Endozoicomonas gorgoniicola: one gene and its partner. The protein of the gene in region 1 interacts with the protein of each later gene in a pairwise test. Links are inferred from orthologs where the notes say so. Each region holds a gene or a part of one and is shown in the gene's direction. Other genes may lie near its edges.

Region 1 (4,061 bases):
AACTGGCCAGAGCTGCGACCAGCGAGCCAAAGTGCAGGGGGCCGGTCGGGGAAGGGGCAAATCGTCCAATGTATGGCGAAGCGGTCATAGACAGGAATATAGGCGCAATAGTAATTGAAAGTGATGACAGCCAGATACAACCAAGCCGCGAAGCCCTGCATAATACCCTACACGATACGATGCGGCGGTCGCGGCTTGTTGTTGATCAGCCAACAGGGCTCATCAGTGACCCAGCTGCTTTTCCTTGATCTCGGCCAGAGTTTTGCAGTCAATGCAAAGTGTCGCAGTCGGACGAGCTTCCAGACGGCGAACACCGATCTCCACACCGCAGGAATCGCAGAAACCGTAATCCTCTTCTTCAATACGAGTCAGAGTCTTATCAATCTTGCGAATAAGCTTGCGCTCACGGTCGCGGGCACGAAGTTCCAGACTGAACTCTTCTTCCTGACTGGCACGGTCGGCCGGATCAGGGAAGTTCGCTGCTTCGTCCTGCATGTGGTTTACGGTTCGATCCACTTCCTCCATCAACTCCTGCTTCCACTGCCTGAGGATGTTGGTGAAGTGCTCGACCTGTTTGTCATTCATGTACTCTTCGCCGTCCTTCTCCTGGTATGGAGTGAAGGAACGGAGCAGATTACCTTGATCCGCTTTTTTCTGTGCTGACATGATTACAGCCTCATCACCTTTTTCTAGTAGCCGTGCTCACGCACTTATCACGGCTTTCCATCCGATGTCGGGTAAGGAGCTTTGCCTTGAACCCGACCTCCCTGAAAGCTGAGGTCAACACTTCGGGTGCCTGATATTTATATTTAACCAGACACTCACCTCTTGCCTTCCTAACAGAAGCGGAGAAACTACCAAAACGAATGACAATCCGCCACAAAAATGTCATCGACTTCTCTCGTCAATTCGATGTTTATTCACTACTTATTGACATCAGACAGTAATTCGGGAAATACCCAGTCTGCTATCTTAGAATGCAAAAACCGAATACCAAACAATAGTTTAATCACAAAATAGTATGAAATATCCAGAAATTCTTCAGGAAGGACGTTTGATCCGTCGCTACAAACGTTTTATGGCGGATGTTGAACTGGCTGATGGCCAGCAAATTACGCTGCATTGTCCGAATACCGGCTCCATGAAAAATTGCCTGTATCCCGGTAAGCGGGTCTGGTATTCCGACTCTCACAACCCCAAACGAAAATATCCCTGCACCTGGGAGCTGGCGGAAATCCCTGTGGTGTTCGATGGCAATGAACAAATGACTCTGGCGGGTATGAACACAGGCAGAGCCAATGCACTGGTGGAAGAGTTGCTGCAGGCAGGCAGGGTAGAAGCACTGGCGCAGTACAGCACTATCCGTCGGGAAGTGAAATATGGCTCAGAAAACAGCCGGATTGATTTTCTGCTGACTCAGGACAGTTTGCCGGATTGTTACCTCGAAGTGAAAAGCGTGACCCTGGCAATGGGCGAAGGCCTGGGTTTATTTCCCGATGCGGTCACCAGCCGGGGAACCAGGCATCTGCGGGAACTCCGGGAAATCTGCGAAAAAGGGGGGCGGGCGGTTCTGTTTTTCTGTGTTCAGCATACCGGTATTAACCGGGTGGCACCTGCGGATGAGATTGATCCGGAGTACGGTCAAGCTCTGCGTGAAGCCATCAGGGCTGGTGTTGAAGTAGTGGCATGGGGGGCAGATATTTCAACGGTGCAAATTGAGCTGACAAAAGAGTTGCCTGTACTGGTTGGGTAACTGCCTGTTGGAGCAGTCACCGGCGGGGGGATATTAACCAGATGTAATCGTATTGGCCGGAAATTGCTTTCAGACTGTTTTGTAGCTGGTCGCTGTCTTCCGTGGCAGACAGCATCAACAGGCTTTTAACTCTGGCATCCGGTTCGGCAGCCTTGATGTAGGGCGTCAGGCCAATATCATTACGGGCATGAAAAGCCCGGGTAATGAGTACTGAGTTTTCTTTTACCGCCAGAAGCAGACGAGCCATAAAGTAATCCTGCAACTGTTGTGCAGCCAGCAGGTAATCCACTTTTTCATCAATGCCTTCTGCGGGAGCCGGATGGCTTTGTGACATGATGTCCCTGAGCTGTTTGATTTGCTGCTCTGAAAGGGTTTTGCCGGTTTGTGTTTTTAACCACTTTCTGGCCTCTTTATCTTTCATTGCTCGCAGCTTTGCCACTGGGACAGCGGCAGCGATCACCGGAATCTCCTCTTTCTCCAGCCACTCAATCAGGGTTTTGTAACGGCTATGAAGGGCAGGGCTGCGCTTTTCCAGTTGTTCCAGATAAGTCAGTTCTTCAGTGTTCAGTTTTGACTGTAGCGAATCCATGGCAACGGCTCCGAGCCGCTGGTGCCGGTTCAGTGCTTTCAGAAGGTTCAGCAGTTGCTCTTGCAGGTAACGGCTCTGGTGCAGCTCGCCCGCAACCAGCTCGCCAATAACAATGTAGCGAGCATCCCGCAAGCCTTTAATGAGATCGGCTTCATCAATCCAGCGATGGTGGCTGCTGTCCCATATAGTGGCCGACGATTCGATAGGAAGCTGAGGCGTTGCAGCCCGGTCTTTGCTCAGATGGGCGCAACCTGCCAGCAGGAAAGCAAGAAAAATGAAGCCTGTTTTTGTCAGTTTTGTCATGGCACGATCCTTTGAACAAGTCCCGGATCGTGCTTTGCCTGTCAGTGGGTAATGACTAAAGGGCAGTGATGTTCCGGGAGATCCGACACAGAGACATGAATGTTGAATACAGAGTAGACTATTTCCGGTGTCAAAACGTTCCACGGGTTGCCCTGTGCAGCCACCTGACCCTTTTGCAGAATCACCAGCTGATCAGAAATTTCAACGGTGCCAATTGAGCTGACAAAAGAGTTGCCTGTGCTGGTTGAGTAAAGGGCAGAAGCCGTCAGGTCAGAGGATTGATTTGGTTATTTCTTCGGTGACGATTTTCAGCGACAGGAACTAAGAGTAGAAAAGGAAGTCAAAGCAAGAGTTAAAAAACGATCGAACCATTTCATGACTACAAGGATGTATGATGTATCCAAATATTCAGGGTCAAAAGCTAACAACACCTTCACAACAAGACACTCTTCCTGCCCAGGCCGCTACTCCGCCTCAGAGACCTGCTGCTGTCACTCGCCGGGGACGACGTTGTGGTATCAATCCACCGACTCAGCAAGGTGTTGCGGGAAATGCTGAAGACACTCGCTCCGCTGAACTTTCATCTTCACGCACTTGCACAAGGTATCAACGGGGGAGGGGTCAAAGAAGAGGTGCTGTCAGAAAACATCAAGCGGCATCCAGAACTGAAAAAGATATCTCAGCGCCATTGCAGGCATTGCTTAAACCTGTAGGGACGGTTAGGCAGCGATTCAGCAGTACCCAGAAAGACCAGTTTGCTCTTGCCAGAGTGGAGTGTGAAAAATTACAGACAAAACTCCTGCAGGCAGACAAAGGTCAGGCATTAAATGCTCTTCAGCAGCTTCAAAGCTATGCATTGATTGCCGGTAAAGGAATGGACTATAAGTCGTCTGTTCAGTTACTGAAATATCTCCTTACAGACTATTTGCCTGGTTGCAGTGATAAACACCTTGCCGCATCAGCCCGGAACACGGTTGGTATAATACTGGACAGGCTCGTCAGGCCCCTGTTTATCGTATCTGATTTCACAAAAGAAGAAGGCTGTGAGTTAGCCAGAAAGCAATTACTGGAACTGTGCCAGGAACGAAACTTTGAACCCTTAGCGCTGATGCAAGCCGATAAGAAAGAATTATTAATGTATTACCTGACAGGTCAGCTCGTTAGTTCAGGGAAACATGATCAATTATCAGGACTTTGTGAGCTCTTTGACTATGAGAAACTTGCCGAGCGTTCACGCATCGAGAAGGATATTCCCAAGGCTCCGTGGTGTGCTCGTTTATACTGGCTTCTTGCTGCGTATTACACTGGAAAACTGCCAGCTGGTGAATTATTAGCAAAGTTAGATCGTATTGATGAAGAAATCAAACCTGTTGTAGATCAATGCGAAGTGATTAAAAAAGCCTATCTGATTGTTCG
Region 2 (3,967 bases), 1.5 Mb from region 1 along the record:
AAAGCCGGACCATGTTCTCAGTAGTGTTGATCCGCACAAACTGTTGAGTGATACCGTCAAACTGGCAGAGGTGGATGCCCGTAATAATCACATGGAAATCCACATGGATGTTCCGACAGATCTGCCTGCGGTTAAAGTTGATCCGGTTCAGATTCAACAGGTGGCGCTGAACCTGATCCGCAATGGTATGGAAGCGATGTGCGACTCGGAACATCGTCATATAGGCGTCTGGGTGAAAGCAGAACGCTTTGAGGAGCGGTTTGTGAAGGTGTCGGTTATTGACCGGGGCTATGGACTGGCAGACGACGCGGAAGAAAAACTGTTTACACCGTTTTACACGACAAAACCCGACGGCATGGGTATTGGTCTGTCAGTCTGTCACTCTATTATACAGTCGCACAGTGGTCGTATGAGTTTCCAGAGGCACCCGGAAGGCGGAACTATTTTTGAATTTACCATGCCAGTGGTGGATTAAAAATGTCCAGATGGATGAGTGGAAAGTTGCCGTTATTTTTCTCCTGAAGCGGCAGGTGTTGAGGTTCGGTTTAACGGGTATAATACACGGCTAAACTGACCCGGTGACTGATGACTTTTTAAGCTAAGAGTCAGGCCAGGAGTCAGGCTTAAAGTGTTTCAGGAGGGAAGCAACGGTGACAGAGCGGGTAACTGAATACATGCACGGTCTTGGGCGTAAAGCCCGGGAAGCCAGTGCCGAGATGGCAAAGGCTGAAACCAGTGATAAGAACAAGGCATTGCTGGCCATTGCTGATGAGCTGAAGACCGCGCGGGAAGCGTTGCGAAAAGCCAATGCCATTGATCTTGAAAATGGTCGCAACCGTGGGTTGGACAATGCTTTGCTGGATCGTCTGGAACTGACCGATGCCCGCATTGATACTATGGTAGAGAATCTGAAACAGGTGGCAGCCCTGCCAGACCCGGTGGGTAGCATCGACGACATGAAATACCTTCCCAGCGGTATTCAGGTGGGACAAATGCGAGTGCCGCTGGGGGTGATTGGCATTATCTACGAGTCCCGTCCTAATGTGACGATTGAAGCTGCCAGTTTGTGCCTGAAGTCCGGTAATGCCGTGATTCTTCGTGGTGGCAGTGAGGCCATTGCTTCCAACCAGGCGATTGCTGCCTGTGTTCAGAAAGGGCTGGCAAAAGCGGGACTGCCGGAAGCGGCTGTGCAGGTCGTGGAAACCACTGACCGCGCTGCGGTTGGTACCCTGATTGCGATGCCTGAGTATGTGGACGTTATTGTTCCCCGTGGTGGCAAAGGGCTGATTGAACGCATCAGTAAAGATGCCAGAGTACCTGTGATCAAACATCTGGATGGCATCTGCCACGTTTACATTGACGACAAAGCGGATGTCTCCAAAGCAGCAAATATCGCCATCAACGCCAAAACTCACCGCTACGGTGTCTGCAATGCCATGGAGACCCTGCTGGTAAACCAGGCCGTTGCTGACAGCCTGCTGCCGGAACTGGCAACGCAGTACCGTGAAATAGGTGTGGAACTTCGTGGCTGTTCCGAGGTCTGTCGTATACTGCCTGACGCTGTGGCTGCCACAGAGGAAGACTGGGTGACGGAATACCTTGGCCCGGTGTTGTCGATCAGGGTCGTGACAGATATGGATGAAGCTATCGCGCATATCAATCACTATGGTTCGCATCATACCGATGCCATTGTGACCGAAGATTACACCCGTAGTCGCCGCTTCCTGCGCGAAGTCGACTCCAGCTCAGTGATGGTCAATGCCTCAACCCGCTTTGCGGATGGGTTTGAGTACGGTCTGGGTGCTGAAATCGGCGTTTCTACCGACAAAATTCATGCCCGTGGCCCTGTCGGCCTGCAAGGGCTGACTTCGCAAAAATACGTAGTGTTTGGGGACGGTCATATCCGGAAATAACGGATTGCAGACTGACTCTTGACACGACATTATGCCATCATGTGAAAAGCCTGTTATCAGAAATATTTGACAGGCTTTCTATTTATTTGAAAGAGACAGGTCCTTAAAGCGTTTATGCAATCTGATCAATTAAAGCAGCTGGTTATCGAAGCCATTGAGGAAATGAAAGGCAATGATCTGACATGTCTGGATGTATCCGAAATGACAGACGTAACTGACTACATGATTATCGCCTGTGGTACGTCTAACCGCCATGTAAAATCTGTGGCCGACAATGTTGTGCAAAAGTGCAAGGAAAACGGTGTTCGCCCTCTGGGAATGGAAGGCGAAGACAAGTCGGAATGGGTTCTGGTAGACCTGGGTGATGTGGTGGCTCACATCATGCTGCCTGCTACCCGCGCGTTCTACGATCTTGAGCGTCTGTGGGAAACCGGTCGTGTCGAGCAGACAGCGGAAGCTGCTGAAGCCTGATGCGTATCAGGCTGATTACGGTTGGGTCAAAAATGCCGGGCTGGGTGGAAGAGGGCTATACCGAATATAGCCGCCGCCTGGGGGCAGACCTGAAGCTGGAACTGGTTGAGATTCCTCTCAACCGCCGCAGCAAAGGCGCAGACGTTAATCGTCTGCAAGAAAAAGAAGCCAACCAGATACTGGCTGCCGTCGGGCGGGGTGATCTGGTGGTGACCATGGAGATTAACGGCAAAGCCTGGAGTACTGAGCAGCTTGCCGACAAAATGGGCGACTGGATGCACTCCGGGCGCAATGTCAGTTTGCTGGTAGGTGGTCCCGAGGGCTTGCATCCGAGCTGTATGGCACAGGCAGACCTGCGCTGGTCTTTATCGCCATTGACGTTGCCTCACCCACTGGTTCGGGTGGTGGTGGCTGAACAGGTGTATCGAGCCTGGAGTATTTTAAAAAATCACCCTTATCATAAATAGTCAGGAGCTTTTCTGGCTCCCAGACAGGAAGCACTGTTTCCCATTTGCAGGGAAATAACTTCACGGAAACAAGTAATGCCAGCGAATACCTTAAAGGATCATAAAGCAGAGCAACGGATTGTCGGAACCCGCGTCTGGCTGTCGTTGTTCTTTATGGTTGTTTTGGTGTTTGTGCTGATCGCCCGGTTATTTTATCTTCAGGTGCTGCGTTACGATGAAATGTCGACGCAGTCTGAAGAAAACCGGGTTCTGCTACAAACCATCCCCCCGGTTCGCGGCCTGATTTATGACACCCATGGCAAGCTGCTGGCGATGAATCGCTCCAGCCGCAGTTTGACCATTGTTCGTGAACGGGCAGGCGATCTTGATCAACTGATCGAAAACATATCAACATTAGTACCGGTTACTGATAATGAACGACGCCGCTTTGACCAGCGGCTAAGACGCCGCCGTCCCTATGAACCCATTCCCCTGAAATTTAACCTGAACGATGAACAGATCGCCACAATAGCGGTCAACCAGTTCCGGTTGCCGGGTGTTGAAATTGATGCTGACCTGGTTCGGTACTACCCGGAAGGCTGTATTTTTTCTCACTCGGTAGGCTACGTTGGTCGTATTAATGACCGGGAACTCAGAACCCTTGATCCAGCCCTTTACAGTGGTACTCATGTGACCGGAAAGATTGGTCTGGAGAAATATTACGAATCCATTTTGCTGGGCAAGCCCGGCTATCAGGAGGTAGAAACCAATGCTCGTGGCCGGGTGCTTCGGGTATTGAATCAGGTTCCATCGGAGCCGGGCAAAGACCTTGAGCTGTATCTGGATACGGAGTTGCAGAAAGTTGCGATTGAAGCCCTGGATGGACGGCGTGGCGCCATTGTTGCTATGGACCCCAAGACCGGTGGGGTTTTAGCCATGGTTAGTAATCCATCGTTTGATCCGAACCTGTTTGTCACAGGCATTGATTATGAGACTTTCAATGGCTTAAATAAAAACATTGAACGACCGTTGTATAACCGTGCGACGCTGGGTGAGTATCCGCCGGCATCAACCATTAAACCCGTTGTAGGTCTTGCCCTGCTGGCTAATGGCATAGTGGACAAAAATACTCGTATA

Evidence for each region.
Region 2: the proteins of sfsA (region 1) and NX722_RS17705 interact in binary tests that used the Escherichia coli proteins (3 or more experiments, as listed by UniProt). The link is inferred for Endozoicomonas gorgoniicola from one-to-one orthologs.

Annotation. Positions count from the first base shown.
Region 1 is NZ_JAPFCC010000001.1:5,368,936-5,372,996, forward strand. The notes cover bases 1-2,887. They hold sfsA (DNA/RNA nuclease SfsA), read left to right. Parts: upstream 1-1,021; coding sequence 1,022-1,753; downstream 1,754-2,887. Other genes in these bases: gluQRS (tRNA glutamyl-Q(34) synthetase GluQRS), read right to left, coding at 1-88; dksA (RNA polymerase-binding protein DksA), read right to left, coding at 223-666; NX722_RS24110 (ChaN family lipoprotein), read right to left, coding at 1,770-2,645. In the rest of the region: NX722_RS24115 (hypothetical protein), read left to right, coding at 3,037-4,061. UniProt on the Escherichia coli protein: Binds to DNA non-specifically. Could be a regulatory factor involved in maltose metabolism.
Region 2 is NZ_JAPFCC010000001.1:3,885,065-3,889,031, reverse strand. Bases 1-2,793 are described here. They hold NX722_RS17705 (glutamate-5-semialdehyde dehydrogenase), read left to right. Parts: upstream 1-674; coding sequence 675-1,913; downstream 1,914-2,793. Other genes in these bases: rlmH (23S rRNA (pseudouridine(1915)-N(3))-methyltransferase RlmH), read left to right, coding at 2,384-2,793; rsfS (ribosome silencing factor), read left to right, coding at 2,028-2,384; NX722_RS17710 (ATP-binding response regulator), read left to right, coding at 1-475. In the rest of the region: more of rlmH, read left to right, coding at 2,794-2,851; mrdA (penicillin-binding protein 2), read left to right, coding at 2,927-3,967. UniProt on the Escherichia coli protein: Catalyzes the NADPH-dependent reduction of L-glutamate 5-phosphate into L-glutamate 5-semialdehyde and phosphate. The product spontaneously undergoes cyclization to form 1-pyrroline-5-carboxylate.